DNA from 4 places in the Clostridium celatum genome. Region 3 is predicted to be linked to each of the others. Evidence: riboswitches for the same ligand, from Rfam matches in the RefSeq annotation. Region 3 holds a riboswitch; each other region holds the start of a gene.
What was found. Region 3 has a riboswitch for lysine ahead of lysA (diaminopimelate decarboxylase). Riboswitches for the same ligand answer to the same signal wherever they lie in the genome.
Positions count from the first base shown of each region.

Region 1: another riboswitch for lysine. It lies ahead of LPC13_RS15455 (aspartate-semialdehyde dehydrogenase); the one in region 3 lies ahead of lysA (diaminopimelate decarboxylase).
Region 2: another riboswitch for lysine. It lies ahead of LPC13_RS11270 (APC family permease); the one in region 3 lies ahead of lysA (diaminopimelate decarboxylase).
Region 4: another riboswitch for lysine. It lies ahead of LPC13_RS06140 (Na+/H+ antiporter NhaC family protein); the one in region 3 lies ahead of lysA (diaminopimelate decarboxylase).

Region 1 covers NZ_JAJKGM010000055.1:887-5,706, reverse strand. The annotation lists gene hslO (Hsp33 family molecular chaperone HslO) at 1-783, opposite strand, end outside; gene LPC13_RS15465 (class I SAM-dependent DNA methyltransferase) at 787-1,539, opposite strand; gene LPC13_RS15460 (small, acid-soluble spore protein, alpha/beta type) at 1,659-1,910, opposite strand; lysine riboswitch at 2,086-2,258, shown strand; gene LPC13_RS15455 (aspartate-semialdehyde dehydrogenase) at 2,355-3,344, shown strand; gene dapA (4-hydroxy-tetrahydrodipicolinate synthase) at 3,363-4,238, shown strand; gene dapB (4-hydroxy-tetrahydrodipicolinate reductase) at 4,250-4,820, shown strand, end outside.
Region 2 covers NZ_JAJKGM010000026.1:19,740-24,559, forward strand. The annotation lists gene LPC13_RS11260 (radical SAM/SPASM domain-containing protein) at 1-768, shown strand, start outside; gene LPC13_RS11265 (hypothetical protein) at 977-2,488, opposite strand; lysine riboswitch at 2,780-2,954, shown strand; gene LPC13_RS11270 (APC family permease) at 3,031-4,350, shown strand; gene LPC13_RS11275 (SGNH/GDSL hydrolase family protein) at 4,491-4,820, shown strand, end outside.
Region 3 covers NZ_JAJKGM010000005.1:7,857-12,676, reverse strand. The annotation lists gene lepB (signal peptidase I) at 35-667, opposite strand; gene LPC13_RS03520 (DUF3006 domain-containing protein) at 667-888, opposite strand; gene lysA (diaminopimelate decarboxylase) at 1,389-2,681, opposite strand; lysine riboswitch at 2,793-2,959, opposite strand; gene LPC13_RS03510 (beta/alpha barrel domain-containing protein) at 3,106-3,780, opposite strand; gene LPC13_RS03505 (DUF1576 domain-containing protein) at 4,160-4,820, shown strand, end outside.
Region 4 covers NZ_JAJKGM010000009.1:70,702-75,521, forward strand. The annotation lists gene LPC13_RS06130 (ACT domain-containing protein) at 280-714, shown strand; gene LPC13_RS06135 (aminopeptidase P family protein) at 736-1,989, shown strand; lysine riboswitch at 2,078-2,253, shown strand; gene LPC13_RS06140 (Na+/H+ antiporter NhaC family protein) at 2,380-4,125, shown strand; gene LPC13_RS06145 (FUSC family protein) at 4,262-4,759, opposite strand.

The sequences.
Region 1 (4,820 bases), on a different contig from region 3:
ATATATTTCTTTTAAATCTTTTTCCCCAATAGATATTAAAGCCTTTTCTACCTTTTCTCTTGAACAATTACAGCTAAATTCTGGTTTCATTTCTTCTAATATTTTAAGATCCATATCTCCAAAGATATAATCTAAGATATCATCCATTGTTTTCCCTTCATTCAACATTGTTGTTAAAGATGGTATTTCTTCCAATCTATATGTTATGATATCTGCTAAAAACTCATCTGCACCTGGTAACATTTGAATTATAAATCCACCTGCAACTTTTATTGAATAATCAGTATCTACTAAAACTCCAAGTGATACTGCTGATGGAGTTTGTTCTGAAACTGTAAAATAATAAGCTAAATCTTCTGCTACTTCTCCTGAATGTATTGGAACTTGACCTACATATGGATCCTTCAGTCCTAGATCTTTTATAACCATTAAGTTACCATTTTTACCTATATATCCACCAACATCAAGTTTACCATTTGCATTAAGTGGTAAATCACCATATGGATTTCCTATATATCCTTTTACCTTTGCACCTTCATAAGCTGTAACTACTACACCTTCAGCATCTCCGCCACCATTTATTCTTAAAGTCATAACTTCATTTTCAGACTTTAATGTTGCTCCAAGTAGCGCTCCTGCAGTTAACATTCTTCCTAGTGCAGCTGCTGCAACCGGTGTACATTCATGTATAGATCTAGCTGTATCTACTAACTCTGTTGTTGTCCCAGCTATTATTCTTACCATTCCATCCTTAGCCACTGCTCTAATAATTTTATCGCTCATTAATTAATCCTCCATTAACATTTTCTTTTTTACTACATATACAATTCTTTCACTATTTGCTTGTACATCATTTTTTGTATAACCTTCAAATTTATTTATAACTTCTAAATTTGCTTCATTTAAATAGTGTTCTATTTCTTGCTCTTTGTATGCTCTTTCAAAGTGTTCCTCTTCAAATCTTTCATAAAGATCCCCATATTTAACAAAGAAAGTTAAGAACATAGATAATATCTCTTCTTCAAAGGAATTTTCCCATGTATAGAAAACTTCTTCTTCACTATATGTATAGATATTATTACCTAAAATTTCTGATAACTTATAATATGAATTTATATCAAAAATAAATAATCCATTATCTTTTAAATGCTCATGTACTCCACAAAAATAATTTTTTAATCCCTCTACATCTGTTATATAATTTGTAGAATCTAAAACAGAGGTAATTAAATCAAATTTTTTATTTAAACTTAAACTAGTCATATCCTGACAAATTATTTTGCCTCTTATTTTATTGCTTTTTAATTTATCAAAAGCTTCATTTAACATATCTTCTGACAAATCTACACCATATATATTTTTAAAATGCTTTGCTATTCTTACAGTAACATTTCCTGTACCACAAGCAATATCAAGATAATCTTCAAAATTTACATTATTTAAATTACAAATTTCTAATATTCGCTCTACCATACTATCATAATTAATATCTTCGTTTATTAATTCATCATAAATTTTAGCAAATTCTCCATAAGCCATGATATCCCCCCTTACAGTATTTTTAATTCAAATTTAATTAACTATTCTACACAAAATAACATCGATATATAAATTTCTAACATTTATATTACTATGTAATTGAGACTTTAGTCAATCCATTATTTTCTTCCTAGAATTTGATCATTTGTAGGAAGCTTTAATTCTTTTTTTCTACGTGTCATTATTCCTCCTATTCGTCCTGTTTCTTCTGCTGTTAACCCACCCCATCCATACTCATCAACTTTATCTCTTAATCCTAATTCTTCAGCTATTTCATATTTAATTTTCTCTCTAAGCAATTCTTGTTCATTTAATTGTTTATTTGTTTTAATTTTTGATTTTATTATTTTCTTTAGTGGTGTTTTACTCATTATATTTCCCCCTATAAATTTTATATTTAATATTTTCTCCTATAAATATCTATTTATTCATCATATTATTTGTTTCAAAGCACTAAATATTTCATATAATAAATCAGATACGTTTTTTCTATTTTTTACCTTGATAATTTAATGCATAAAAGGTATAATTTAGATAATTAAATAATATTTAGATAGAGGTGCGGTACTTAAGAGTACTACTAAGGATTTAAGCATGTTAAATTAGTATGAAAGGATTTATCGCCGAAGCATATAACAAAAGCTTTAATGTTATATAGCTGGAAGTATGTATAATATGCATATTTCTGTCACATTATTATGTGATGAGCTATCATTTAAGGAAATTTTTATTAAGTTAAATTATACCTTGAGTGCTATGCTCAAGGTATTTTTTTATATAAAAGTATTAAATTTAACAAAGGGGGTTGCTATACAATGTATAATATAGCAATAGTTGGGGCTACAGGAAATGTAGGTAGAAAATTTTTAGAAATATTAGAAGAAAGAAACTTTCCTATTGAAAATCTTTATCTTTTTGCATCAAAAAGATCTCATGGTTCATATTTACCTTTTAAAGGACAAGATTATTTAGTTGAAGAAACATGTGAAGATAATATAAAAAATAAAAAAATCGATTTTGCTTTATTTTCCGCTGGTGGAGATACAAGTTTAAAATATGCTCCTATCTTTGCATCTTATGGTGCTATTGTAATTGATAACTCTAGTGCCTGGAGAATGAATAAAGAAGTGCCACTGGTTGTTCCTGAAGTAAATCCTGAAGATTTAAAATTGCATAAAGGAATAATAGCTAATCCAAATTGCTCAACAATTCAAGCTATGGTACCACTTAAAGTTCTAATTGACAATTATGGAATTAAAAGAATAGTATATTCAACTTATCAAGCAGTTTCTGGTGCTGGTATGCAAGGTATAAAAGATTTAGAAGATGGTTTAAAAGGTATTTCACCAAAAAAATTTCCTTATCCAATAGCAGGTAACTGTCTTCCTCATATTGATGTCTTCTTAGATAATGGTTATACCAAAGAAGAAATGAAAATGATTGAAGAAACAAGAAAAATACTTCATTCACCTAATTTAAAAATAACAGCAACTACTGTAAGAGTACCTGTTTTAAATAGTCATAGTGAAAGTATAAATGTTGAACTTGAAAAATCCTTTAATATTGAAGATATTATAACACTTTTTGAAGAAACTAAGGGGTTAACTGTATATGATAATACTAAAGAATTAAAATATCCTACGGCACTTGATGTAAATGGAAAAGATGATGTCTATGTAGGAAGAATAAGACGTGATTTTAGTGTTGATAATGGTTTAAACCTTTGGGTTGTCGCTGATAACATAAGAAAAGGTGCTGCACTAAATGCAGTTCAAATTGCTGAATATCTAATTAATAACAAATAATTTTTAGGAGGATATATTATGTCTATTTTTACAGGTTCTGGTGTAGCTATAATTACACCATTTACTAAAAGTGGTGTAGATTTTGATAAATTAAAAGAATTATTAGAATGGCATATTAAAGAAGGTACAGATGCAATAGTAATTTGTGGGACTACTGGTGAAGCTACTACAATGACAGAAAGTGAAAAAAAAGAAACTATTAAATTTACTGTAGATGTAGTTAATAAAAGAATTCCTGTAATCGCTGGTACTGGTGGCAATAATACACTATCAGCTATTACAATGAGTAAGTATGCTGAATCTGTTGGTGTTGATGGTTTATTATTAATAACTCCTTATTATAATAAAACCAATGACGAAGGATTATTTATGCATTTTAAGGAAGTAAATGATGTTGTTAATACTCCTATTATTCTATATAACGTTCCAAGTAGAACTAATATGAATATTACGCCAAACATGCTATTAAAATTAAGTAAATTAAAAAATGTCATTGCAATTAAAGAAGCTAGTGGAAACTTTAGTCAAATTGCTAAAATGAAATCTATTTGTCCGGATATAGATATATATTCAGGTAATGATGATCAAATTGTTCCTTTATTATCACTTGGAGGTATTGGTGTAATTTCTGTAGCTGCTAATATAATTCCTAAAGTAATTCATGATATGGTGTCTTCATATTTAAATGGAGATACTGAAAAAGCAACTACTTTACAATTAAATTATCTTCAACTAATAAATGATTTATTTATAGAAACAAATCCTATTCCTATTAAAACAGCTCTTAATATAATAGGGAAAGATGTAGGAAATTTGAGATTACCATTATATAAAATGAATGATTCTAATAAAGAAATATTAATAAACACATTAAAAAAATATAATTTGATATAAGGGAGTTAGTTATGGTTAAAATACTTTTAAGCGGTTGTTGTGGAAAAATGGGTACTGTGATAAGAAATGTTATAAATGAATTTCCAAATTTAAAAATAGAAGCAGGTATAGATAAATTTCCTAAAGAAATAGGAATTCCTGTTTTTAAAAACCCATTAGATGTAGATATTGAATATGATGTTTTACTAGATTTTTCTCGTTCTGATGCATTATACGATTTAATAGAATTAACAAAGTTAACCCAAAAACCTATTGTGTTATGTTCTACTGGATATACTGATAAAGATTTGAATTATATAAAAGATGCTAGTACTACTCTTCCTATATTTAAATCTGCTAATATGTCTCTAGGTGTTAATCTTATTAATTCTTTGCTAAAAAAAATTACTCCTTTATTGTATGGTAATTATGATATAGAAATAATAGAAAAACATCATAATCAAAAAGTAGATGCTCCTAGTGGTACCGCCTTATTATTAGCAGATAGTATCCGTGATTCTATTAAAGAAGAAACTAATTATATAAATGGACGTCATGGACAAAAGAAAAGAGAAAAAAATGAAATTGGAATTCATGCTATAA
Region 2 (4,820 bases), on a different contig from region 3:
TTTTTACATATTTTAAAGGAAGTAAAACCATTTACAGATCACATATATTTTCACTTAATGGGAGAGCCCTTACTTAATGAAAATATAGATTATTTTTTAGAGGAAAGTTATAAAAATCATTTAAAAGTGAATTTAACTACAAATGGAACATTATTAAAAAAAGTAGAGGATAAGCTTATAAATTCAAAAGCATTAAGACAAATTAATATTTCGCTTCATAGTTTTGAAGCTAATGAAAAAACTGTTGAGCTTGAGGATTATATAAATAATGTTACAGATTTTATTACAAAAGCTAGATCTAATAGTGATATAATTTGTGCCATAAGATTGTGGAATATGGATAACAATGATTTAAAAGGAGCCAATGGCCTTAATAGTGATATTCTAAAAATGCTAGAAGAAAACTTAGAGTTAGATTTTTCAATAGGTGAAAAATTACAGGAGACTAATAGAATTAAACTAAAAGATAAGGTTTATTTAAATATGGCAGAAAAGTTTGAATGGCCAGATATTCAAATAGATAGTCTAGGAGAAGAAGTATTTTGCCATGGTCTTAGAAATCAAATTGGAATATTAGTAGATGGAACAGTAGTTCCATGTTGTTTAGATAGCGAGGGAAATATAAATTTAGGCAATATTTTTGAAAAGTCGCTGAAAGATATAGTAGAAGATAAAAGGGCAAGAGATATTTATGATGGTTTTTCAAGAAGAAGAGCTGTTGAAGAATTATGTAAGAAGTGTGGTTATGCAACTAGATTTAAAAAATAAAAATTATTAATAATGAAAAAGAGGCTAAATCAAAATTAAGAATAATAGATTCCGAAAACTTATTTCAAAATTAGGAGTTTATAAATATTTTGATTTAGTCTAAATAAAATTTAATGTTTCTACATAATAATATTTAAGATGAATATAAAACTATAATTTTACAAGGATATATTAATATAAAATTTAGTAATTCAGCATAGTCATAATATTAATTTTTACTAATAAATTTTAAGATAGTTGGCATATAAGTTTTTAGAAGGTTATAATTTTCAGCTAGTTCCTTTCTAATATAAAAAAGATAGCTATAATTATGATGATATGAATGACAGTGATTACTACATGCTTCATACTTAGCCTTCCAAACTTCACAACCTTGGAATGGATTAGCTGTTCCGATATAAAGATCATTTGATGAATTTACATATAATAAACGACCTCCATAATTATATTTATTACAGAATCCGTTTAATAACACTGGAGTAAAGTGTATACCATCAGTTGACTCATAAAGATCAAATCCGAATGGATATTTTGATTCATTTAATAATTCAACAATATTTTTATATATTTTTATAATAGTATTAGTTGCAAGCTTGCCAATTAAATTTTGAATTTCTATTTTATTGTAGAGAAGAGTATCTAAAATAACCTCCATGTTTATAGAATCATCAAAGGTTGAAATTAATAATTTATCATTATATTGCTTTATTTGCCATGCATACACATTAAATGGATTATTAAATCCAGAGTATAATCCAGATAAGCTTTTATTTCTAACACCTTTTGTTGGTATAGAAGGAATCAAAGCTGGACCACCGACAACTAAATCCCATCTATCAGTTTTTGAAATTCTTATAATATCACAACCAAGTGGAATTAACCAAGCAAGTGGTAATTGTTTAGTTCCACTTACATAAAGATAATTTTTATAAACACCAATACTTAAGATATACTTGTTAGCTGCATCTCCAAATCCTTTATCTACTATTAATGTCCAGTCATTTAATTTTGGTTCAGGACCATTTGTTCTCCAAACAGCAGCACCGTCAGAGCTACTAGTAGCAACATAAATTTTATTATTGAATATAGCCATATTACTAATTGAGCCAGAAGGATTTAAAGAAGGATTAAAATTAGGTGCTGTATTATCTATAACAGGTTCCCATGAATAATATTGAGGATCAACACTTCTATAAAGTTGAGGATAAGGGCTTGGATTAGCCTCATCAATAGTAGCTATATAAAGCTTGCCAAGATGGGTTAACATAGCTCTTGAAGAAGTACCTTTAAGAACTGTATCAGTTAATGGAAACCAGTTTACACCATTGGTAGATTTAAATACTATAACATTAGGTCCGCCATAACTAGCTGCATAAAGAAAAGTGTCTCTATTAAAAGGCTTGTGAGTAATCATATATCTAAAGCCAGATATATTGGTAAAGTCAGGGGCAGTATATACTTTTTCCAAAGGTAAAGAGCAATTTTTACGATATCTCCAGATTTCCGGTAAATTATCTACTGGATTAGGAGTAATAGAGTTAGGAGGAATTATAGAAGAGTTAATTGATTTTAAAATATTATATGGGATATTACGTCCAGTACCAATATAAATATATTTGTCTAACTCACTTATAGACCATGCATAATTATTTTGTTGTGCATTATTTAAATTGCTTCTGTCAAAACCATTAGTAAGAGTAGTATTTTTAAAGTTATACATCAAAAGGCTCCTCCTTTGTTATTTAATATATAAAGGATGTTGACTTATGATATATTATATGTATGATATGTTAAGGAGTTACAATATGTTAAATATAATAGTAAAAATAAGATATTTTGTAGATGAAAATAGATTATTTAGATATTATGTTAAAAAGTATTTATATTAAAAGCTACTATAATTGTTGACTTTAAAGAAAAATTTGTTAGAATATTTATGTATAAAAACACAGAAATTAAGTATAAATTTTAATAATTATAAATTTAACTTGATAGTGTAATTAAATATTCGGGTAAAGATAGAGGTTGCAATATTAAAGAGTAATATTATGGAGTTAAGCACGATGAATTAATATAAAAGGTAGTATTGCCGAAGTATATAGAGGATGCTTTAAATCTATATGCTGGGGTTGCATAAAATATATGCAAAACTGTCACAATAATAATTGTGGAGAGCTATCTTTGTGTTTGTTTATGTGTAAGTACAAGCTCAAAGATTAGCCTTTTGGGCTTATTTTTTTACCCCAAACTAAGGAGGAAAAAATGGAAAACAAAAGTTTAAAACGAGAAATTAGCCTTTTCATGGCTACTATGCTTGTTTGCGGTAACATGATTGGTTCTGGTGTATTTATGCTACCATCAACACTTGCTCAAGTGTCAGGACCAGGAGCTACAATAATAGCATGGATTTTAACTACAATAGGTTCAATTTTTATTGCAATATCATTTGCAAATATGGGTACTAAATATCCATCAACAGGTGGAGCGTATTGTTACACTAAAGAGGCATTTGGGGATTTTGCAGGATTTTTAAGTGCGTGGCTTTATTGGAATGGTTCATGGATTGGAAATGCAGCAATAATAGTTGCAGTTACAAGTTATGCATCAGCAGTATTTCCACAACTAAATAATCCAATAGTATCAATAATATTCTCAAGTTCAATTTTATGGATATTTACATTTATAAATGTAGCAGGAGTAAAGAAAGCAGGTAAAATTCAGGCTTTTACAACAGTATTTAAAATAGTATTTTTTGCATTATTTGTTATAGTCGCATTTTTAAATTTTGATTCAGCAAATATATTTCCTATGTATCCAGAAGGAAAGGGATTAAGTACAGTTCCACTTGCAGCCACATCAACTTTATGGGCATTTATAGGACTTGAAAGTGCAACAGTTACAGCTGGAGAACTTAAAGATCCCGAAAAGAATGTAAGAAAAAGCACAATTTACGGATTGATTATTGCGGCTATTATATACTTAGCAATAAGTATAGCAAGTATGGGGGCAATGGATAATGTTTCACTAGCTCAAAGTACAGCACCACTTACTGATATACTTACTAATGCTTTAGGAAGTAATATTGGAAAGATATTAACAATTGCAGTAGTTATTTGTATTTTAGGAACAGTAGTAGGATGGCTTTTATCAACAGCTAGAGTTGCTTATGCAGCAGGTGAAGATGGAGTATTCCCTAAGTTTTTTGGAAAGATTAGTGAAAAAACAGGCACTCCTGTAAATTCATTAATATTTGGTTCTATATTAGTTAATATTTTATTGATTATGAATTTCCAAAAAGGGATGGTAGATGCATTTACATTTATAACTATCCTTGCAACGTTATCATATTTACCAGTTTATCTTTTAAGTGTTTCTGCAGAAATAATGCTTACATTTAAAGAAGAAAAAGAATTTAACTTTAAGTTATTTATTAAAAAATCAATATTACCACTATTAGCATTTATATATTTAATATGGACTATATACGGTTCAGGAGCAGAAACTGTAATGTGGGGCTTTATATTAATGTTAATAGGAATTCCAGTATATATATATAATCATCATAAAAATAAGATAGATTAATATAAAATAAATTTATAGGTAAAAATGGCAAATAACATAATTAATGTTATTTGCCATTTTTTTATATTAAAAATTATTAAGATATACTATAATACAAGAGAAATATATGGAAATATAAAAAGTAGGAGAAGAATTAAATTATGTTTTATGATGATATAAAAAGGGGAGATATGGAAAATAATATAGTTATAAGGTTAATAGGAGATAGTATTACAGCAGGAGCAGGGAGTTTAGATGATAATAGGAATGGAGAAGTAATTATAAATATAGATGGTATTTGCTACAAAAGACAATTAGGAGAAAAATGCTGGGCATCACTTTTTAAAAAATATATTAATGAAAGATTTAAATATAGTAAAGTAATAAACAATGGATGTAGTGGAATAAATTCTAGTCAAGTAAAAGATAATTTAAATAAGTTATATGATATAAATGACAATATAATAATTTTAATGATTGGAGCTAATGAT
Region 3 (4,820 bases):
ATATCATTTGTATTTTATATTACTCTACTTCATCCTACTCTATTTTTCCAAAATCTTTTAATGGATAAACCTTTATTTGAGCTTTACCAGTTATGTCACTTCCATCTATATATGGATTTTCCCAATATCTTGAGTCTAAAGACCAAAATCTATTGTCTCCTAAGAAGAAATACTTTCCTTCTGGTACTTGGAACTCTCCATTATAATTATCTGGTGTTCCTATATAATCTTCTTGTAAAGTTTCTCCATTTACCTGAACAACACCATTTCTAATAATAACAGTATCCCCTGGTAAACCTATTAATCTTTTTATCATTCTTTCATTTAATTCTTCTGAATCGAATACTACCACATCACCACGTTTAAGTTTTTCTGGATTATATACTCTAGTAACAAATAATCTATCACCTACATTTAAAGTTGGTACCATTGATTCTGATGGTATTTTAACCTTAAATATAACGTATTTATTTATTAACGTAGCTAAAATTACGGCTATTACTATTGGTACAATCCAATCAAAGAAAAAATTTGATTTTTCAACCTTAGTTTTTTTGTCTCCCTTAGTATTATTGCCATTTATTTCATTATTCAATTCATCTTTTTCATTTATTAAACCACTATACATATCTACATCTTGTATATTGTTTTCTTCACCATTACTCACTATTCCCACATACCTTTCATTAAAGCATTAATTTTATTTTTTCTATCTATGGTTGCTTTTATATCTACATTAAATAAGCCACTTTCTTTTATTACGATATTTCCTTCTTTTATTTCACCCTCAATTAAGCTTTTATCTATTGTTAAAATATTTCCACAATCATCTTCTAAAACTACTGAGTTATTTTCTAATCTATCAATAATAAACATATTATTTTTCATGCTTAACTGCAGATATAAGCTGCCTTCACCTCTTTTCCAATTTGCTTTATATTAAAGTATACCACATTTATTGAATTCGTAATAGTATTAGAAAAATTATATCCCACAAATATGTCAAAACAGTTACAATCTAAAATATTATATCTGCAATCTCTAAAAAATTAATATTTTCTGATATATATTATAATATCTAAATATACTAAAAAATTCATAAATATGTAATGCTATAAGATACAATTAATAAAAATTTAACTATTTTCTTTAATTGTATTTTATAGAAAAATCATTAAATCATAAATTCTAGTTATGAAGTTAAAAGTATTAAAAACTATAATTTGCCGATTAATCTTGAGGTCTTTAAAACAAAAGCACACAGTAAGATTAAGTATTCTTACTGTGTGCTTTTATAATATCTGCTTGTATAATTTATTTTTCATAAAATATACGATATATTTTAAAGGATTAGCTGTTTAGATAAATCCTTTTGTAATTACACTTTATTATACTTCTAAGGATAAAAGATCCTCGTAGCTTTGTCTTTTTGATACTAAACGAGCTATTCCATCTTTTACGAAAACAACAGCTGCCCTTGGATTTTTATTATAGTTGCTTGCCATAGAGAATCCATATGCCCCTGTTGTAAACACGGCAAGCACATCTCCTCTTTTAGTTTCTTGAAGATTTATATCTTTTACAAATATATCGCCTGATTCGCAACACTTACCAGCAACTGTAACCATATTATCCTTTTTATAATTAACTTTATTAGCTATAGTCATATCATATTTTGCCCCATATAATGCAGGTCTTATATTATCAGTCATTCCTCCATCAACAGAAATATAAGTTCTTACTCCTTCTATTTCTTTTATTGCTCCAATAGTATATAGTGTTGTTCCTGCATTTCCTACTATTGATCTACCTGGCTCAATAGTTAAGATTGGTCTTTCTAATCCTAATTTTTCACAAACTTTATCTACCCTATTTAAAATAGCTTCGCAATATTCTCTTGTTTCTCTTGGTTTATCTTCATTAGTATAATGTATACCAAATCCTCCACCTAGATCTAACTCTGATATTATATGTCCTGTTTCTTTCTTAATATCATTTATAAAGCCTAACATAATTTCTGCTGCATCTTCAAATGGTGCTATATCAAAAATCTGCGAACCTATATGACAATGCAATCCTTTTAAATTTAAATTTTCATAATCTAATGCGTATTTAACAGCATTCATTATTGTATTTCCAACTGGTGCAAACCCGAATTTTGAATCTATTTGACCTGTTTTAATATAATCATGTGTATGAGCTTCAATACCTGGAGTTAATCTTAAATAAATATCCTGTTTTTTATTATATTTAGTTGCTATTTCATTTAATATAGTCATTTCTTCAATATTGTCTACTATAAATCTACCTACGCCTAACTTAACACCTAATTCAATTTCATCATAAGTCTTATTATTTCCATGGAAATACACCTTTTCTAAAGGAAATCCTGATTTATAGGCCGTATATAACTCTCCCCCCGAAACTACATCCAAGTAAAGTCCTTGCTCATTTATAAGCTTACACATAGCCATTGTTAAAAATGCCTTTCCTGCATAAGCCACTCTATTATTATTTTCTTTACATTTAAAATTTTTATAATAACTTTTACAAGTGTTTATTAAAAGTTCCTCATCCATTACATATAATGGCGACCCAAATTCACTAACTAAATTAGTAGAACTGACCCCTCCAATATATAATTCATTTTCTTTAATTTCCATTGCCCCAAATAACTTCATTGTATAACCCTCCAAACAAAAAATCCACTATAGATGTCCTATAGTGGTAGTTTTTACTTTATAATGCAATTTATTATTTCTTATAATAAAAATAATTTTCATCTTATTATCGCACCTTGTAGCCCTCCACTTACGTGACAGTTATGCATATATTTTATGCATACCCAGAAATAATCCTTTGCATAAATTACTCCTTCGGCTATTATACCTTTCATAAATTATCATCACTTGCCAGCTACAATTTATTACTATTTATAAATAGCACCTCTAACATAGGTATTCTATTAAATAAAATTCTAAACTTCAATCTAGATAATAAAACTTATTTTTTCATTCTAAAAAGAAGATGTTTCACTCAGAATATATTATATGCAGTCTTTTACAATAATAATACCACATTATTTTTACTAATTAAACAATATTTTTAAAATTGTCTATATTTATCCATTAAGTTACTCATTGTATCTCCGTTTGATGGAGGAGTATAAGTTATTGCATTTGCCCCTGCTTCTATTGTCTTTCTTATAGTTTGTTCATCTGGGCCTCCTGTTGCTATAACAGGAAAATCTGGAAACTCAGATCTTATTTTAGCCACTATTTCAGGTGTATTTTTTCCACCAGAAACATTTAAAATAGTTGCTCCTGCTTCTATTCTAGCTTTTATATCCTCATGAATTGAAACAACTGTAACTATTATTGGAATATCAATTGTTTCCTTAATTCTACTAACAACTTCATTTGAAGTTGGAGAATTAACAACTACTCCCATGGCACCTTTAAATTCTGCATCTAATGCTAAATTCACTACTCTTTTACCTTGAGTTATTCCTCCACCTACACCACAAAAAACTGGCACATCTGCAGCCATTACTAAAGCTGCTGTTATCAACGGTTGTGGAGTAAATGGATAAACTGCTATAATTGCATCTGCATTTGTATTCCTTATTATTGCAACATCAGTTGTAAATAATAACGATTTTATTCTTTTTCCAAATATTTTTATGCCTGAACAATCTCTTATGCATGGTGGCACTTCAACTACATGGCGTCTTAAAAGTCCTTTGATTTCAGGCACTTGCTTATGTTTTCTTTTTTCCATTTGAAACACCCCTATTATTTTTATATGTACTATTATACTATTTTGTCGAAATATTAAAAGAATTTAACCCTAAATACATTTAAATTTTACATTAAATACACCTTTTTTAACATATTATCATCTAATTATTTTCATATAAAAAAAATATTGTAAATTACATTTAAATATTTTTTCCTTATAAGGTATTTATATTGAAAATTTAAAATTATATCCTATACCTTTGTAATAATGGATTAACAAAATACTTTATTATAATGATATTGCTGCCATTAATATCATCTTTTAGAAAAAATATTTGAAAAATATTTCATAAAAATGATATATATCACATTATTTTCAGTGTTTTTTTTGTTAATATATATTTGAGGTGTATGTATATATGAAACAAATAAAAAACTTTTATTCTCCATATGTTATTCTTTTGGGGCTATATAGTTGTTTAATTATTTTTGCCTTTATTATTGATAGCCCAAAAGAAATATTTTATGGACTAAAATCAATAGTACTTTCTTCTGATATTTTAATAACTGATTATATGGAAGTAGGTGGTATTGGTGCAGCTTTAGTTAATGCTTCATTAACTAGTATACTTTCAATATTACTTTTAATATTAATAGGAATAAAACCAAATGGATCAACTATAATGGCGTTATGGCTTATGACTGGCTTCTCATTTTTAGGTAAAAATATCTTTAATATTTGGCCTATTATATTTGGTATATACTTATTCTCAAAATACCAAAGAGAACCTTTTCTTAATTATACCCTTGTTGCCCTATTAGGTACTTGCCTTTCTCCAATAGTAAGCCAATTAAGTTTTGCAAACGATAGTCATTCTTTTCTCTCTATATTACTTGGTATATCTGTTGGAATATTAGTAGGCTTTATCTTACCTCCAATTGCTTCTCATAGTGTTAAAGCCCATAATGGTTATAACTTATATAACATTGGATTTGCTAGTGGATTGCTTGGTACTTTATTAATGTCTATTTTAAGAGGTTTTGGAATAAATTTTGATAGTAGATTAATATGGCATACTG
Region 4 (4,820 bases), on a different contig from region 3:
CTTTTCAGTTATATCATTACTTTTTTAATTAACTTTTTAACTATTATAGAATAAAATATGTAAGCTAATATTTTGTTCTATAAAATCTAATCAAGATTTTATGGTACAGTAAAATTATAATAATTTCTCAAGGTAATATATAAAATTTTTTGACATCACGGTTATTCGTAATACAACTCTATTTACATTAAAAGAGTAATATGTAAATTTTTATTGGTAAGGTGTAAATTTTGGTTGTATAATATTACTAAAAGAATCGAATGGAGAATGATTATGGGGATGGAGAAGTTTTATATTGTAAATGAAAAATCATTACCAGAGATATTTAAAAAGGTAATAGAAGTGAAGGAAATTATTTCGCTTGGAAAATCTAAAGATGTTAGTGAGGCTATTAGGACTGTAGGGATAAGTAGAAGTACGTATTATAAATATAAAGATGATATTTTTCCAATGGCAGAAGAAATGAAGTCAAAAAAGGTAACATTAATAGTTTTGATGTCACATAAATCAGGAACCTTATCTAAAGTATTGGACTGTATAGCTTTCTATAAAGGTAATATACTAACAATAAATCAAGATATTCCAATAAACTTATGTGCAAATGTTACAGTAACTATTGATATTTCACATATGGAAAAAAGTATAAGCCAATTAGCAGCAAGATTAAATTCGTTACCAAATGTAAGAAGTGTAAAATTATTAGCAGCAGAATAAATTTTAAGAGGAGATAGGGCTATGGATAAAAATATGTATAAGATTAACAGAGAAAATGTATTAGAAAAAATAAAGGATAATTCAATAGTTGTTTTATTTGCAGGAAAGGCACCTAAAAAGACTGGAGATGAGAGCTATCCATTTACACCAAATAGAAATTTTTATTATTTAACAGGAATAAAAGAAGAAGAACATGTTTTAGTCATGTCGAAATTAAAAGGAGTTAAGAATTCATGTCTTTTTATTAAAGATATTGATGAAGAACTAGAAAAGTGGGTTGGTAAAAGTATACGTAAGGATGAGGCGATTTCACTTGCTGAAGTTGAGGAAGTAAAGTTTAAAAGCCAATTCGAAAATGAAATACATAGGCTTTTAACAATGAAGGAAGAGATAAATTTATATTTAGATTTAGATAGACTTAGTGCAAATAGTGACGATACAATATCTCATAAATACGCACAAAAAGTAGTAAGTAAATATCCTCAGGTAAGAGTTAATAATATTTATAGCATTATTGGTGAATGTAGATTAGTTAAATCAGAAAAAGAAGTTGAAAATATAAAAAAAGCTATTGAAATAACTAAAAGTGGTATTGAATTATTAATGAAAGAGGCTAAAGCAGGAATAAAGGAATATGAGTTAGAAGCATATTTTGATTTTAATTGCAAAACTAAAGGGGTAAATGATTTAGCATTTACAACTATTGCGGCAGCTGGAAAAAATGCAACAATACTTCATTATGTAGATAATAATACTGAACTTAAGAATGATGATTTAATTCTTTTCGATTTAGGTGCACAATATAATTGCTATAATGCAGATATTTCGAGAACATTCCCGGTTAATGGTAAGTTTACAGAAAGACAAAAAGAAGTTTATAATGCAGTTTTAAGAGTAAATGAAGAAATTATTAGCTTAATAAAGCCAGGTGTTAAATACAAAGAAATTAATGATAAAGCAACAGAACTAATAGCTGAAGAATGTATTAAGTTAGGACTTATTGAAGATAAAAAGGATGTAAGAAAATATTATTATCATAGTATAGGTCATAGTCTTGGAATGGATACTCACGATATTGAAACACCTCATAGAAATATAACTTTTGTTCCAGGAGTAGTGTTTACTGTAGAACCAGGAATTTATATAGAAGAAGAGTGTATTGGAATTAGAATTGAGGATGATATATTAGTTACAGAGGATGGTAATATAAACTTATCTAAGGATATAATAAAATCTGTTGAAGACATTGAAAAGTTTATGAATAAAGAATTTTAAGAATAAAAAAGAAAAAAAGTTATAAAATGGTATTGAAAAACAATAGAATAAACTGTATAATTTAATCAATAAGTAACAAAAGTGAATAAATTAGGGTAGAGGCGCGATTAATTAATAGTATTATTGATGAGGAAAGCACTATGATTCAATATGAAAGGAATTATCGCCGAAGCGTACAACCGATGCTTTAAGGTTGTATAGCTGGGAGTGCATAAAATATATGTACTACTGTCACAAAATATTTTGTGGTGAGCTATCATTTGAGACTTGTATTTTTATACTTTTTTAGTGTATATCAAGACCTTGAGTGTTAACTCAAGGTCTTTTTTATTGGGTTAGTTTGGGGTACCCTTGTTATTCGCTTTTAAATAGAAATAAGGGGGAATAAAAATGAAAAAAAGAAGTTACAGAGTATTACTACTTACCATGCTAGTGTTTGTTTTATCAACTACACTTGCATTTGCAGCTGAAATAGATTCAGCTACGGTGAACTCAGAAAAGTTTGGATTATTAACATTAATACCACCAATAGTTGCAATAGTATTGGCATTTATAACGAAAAACGTTGTAGTTTCGTTGTTTATAGGTATCTTATCAGGAGGATTTTTATTAAATTTAACAGGATTTAATGTCTTTAGTGCATTGATACAATCATTTTTAGATTTTATAGATAGGGCATTAAACTCTTTGGCTGATCCTTGGAATGCAGGTATTATACTTCAAGTTTTAGTAATTGGTGGTGTTATAAATCTTGTTGCTAAGATGGGAGGAGCAAAAGCTATAGCAGAAGCTTTAGCTAAAAGAGCTAAAACAGCAAAAGGTACTCAATTAATTACTTGGCTTATGGGAATATGTGTATTCTTTGATGATTATGCAAATGCGTTAATTGTTGGACCAATAATGAGACCAGTTGCAGATAAAATGAAAATTTCTAGAGAAAGATTAGCATTTATTATAGATGCTACAGCAGCTCCAATTGCAGGGCTTGCAATAATTTCTACTTGGATAGGGTTAGAAGTTGGTTTAATTAATGATGCTTTCACAGGAATTGGTGTACAAGCAGATGCTTTTGGAGTATTTCTTCAAACAATTCCATATAGATTTTATAACATATTAATATTAGCATTTATAGTTATAACAGCAGTTTTATTAAAAGAATTTGGACCAATGAGAAAAGCCGAGATGGCAGCTAGAAATGGACAAAAAATTGGAGCTGAAGTTGCAGTAGATAATCTTCAAGGAGAAGATGAAATGCAACCTAAAGAAGGGGTGCAATTAAGCATATGGAATGCAATAATTCCAATAGGAGTTCTAATAGTAGCGGCAATCGCAGCATTTTACTATAGTGGATATACAGCAATAATGGGTGGAGAAGATGTTGAACTTATTAATTTAATGACTAATTCACCAGCATCCTTTGAAGCTATAAAGCAGGCATTTAGCGCATCAGATGCATCAGTGGCATTATTCCAATCAGCATTACTTGCCAGTATAGTTGCTATAATAATGGCAGTTTGTAAAAAGATATTTACAATTGGTGAGGCTATTGAAGTTTGGGTTGATGGTATGAAGGGATTATTAATTACAGGAGTAATTCTTATATTAGCTTGGTCATTAAGTTCAGTTATAAAAGAATTAGGTACAGCTAAATACTTAGTAACTTTATTATCAGGATCAATTCCATATTTTTTACTACCAAGTTTAATATTTATATTAGGTGCAGTAATATCATTTGCAACAGGAACTGCATATGGAACAATGGGGATTTTAATGCCACTTGCAGTGCCATTAGCATATTCAATAAATCCAGAAATGTCATTTGTAATTGTTAGTACAAGTGCGGTATTAACTGGAGCAATATTTGGAGATCACTGCTCGCCAATATCAGATACAACAATACTTTCATCAATGGGTGCAGGATGCAACCATATTGAGCATGTTAAAACTCAAATTTGGTATTCTTTATTTGTAGCAGTAATTACAATATTATTTGGATATATTCCAGCTGGATTTGGATTACCAATATATATAGTATTACCAGTAGCAATATTAGCAGTTTTTGTAGGGGTGCAAATATTCGGTAAAAAGGTTGAGGAAGCTACGCCTGTAGAAGATAATGTACTTAATGTAAATTAAAATTAAGTATTCGTTAAAAGGTTGAATAACGCTGAAGCAATAAGAAAAATAAATAAAAAGGGCTATAAAAAAAGGTTGTGCAAAAGCACAACCTTTTTCAGTTAGAAATACTAATTAGTTTTTTATTAATTACTAATTATTTATGTGGTGGGGGTGTTATAAGTTTATTTACTAATATTGAAATGACTATTCCAAATAAAGTTTCTATAATTCTATTTGTAGCATAAAATAAAGGATCACTATAAGCATGAGCTGTAGTTACTCCTAAAAATGCTATACAAGTAATATTTATTGCACCAGGTCTTTTGAAAATATTACATAAATAAATCATAAGTATTACACCTAATGCAATGATAATGTAAATTATTGGTTTTGCTATTAATTCATTAGAAATATGACCTTCTAATGATCTAAATATAAATAGAAAAATTAAACCGAATGCAGCACCTAAAATTGTTCCAGCTCCACGATTTATTCCCATATGAATAGAATTATAAACTGTATCTTGTAAACAAATTACAGCAGTCATACATGAAAAAAACGGTTCTTCTGGTAAAAGCAATAAACATAAAAATACTGCTATTCCTGATTTTATAGTTCTAAGTCCTATTTTGGGAAGTTTAAAAGAATTCACGATATCACTCCTATTCTTTACGTATTATAACAAAATTCGATACAAATTTTAACTATAAAGC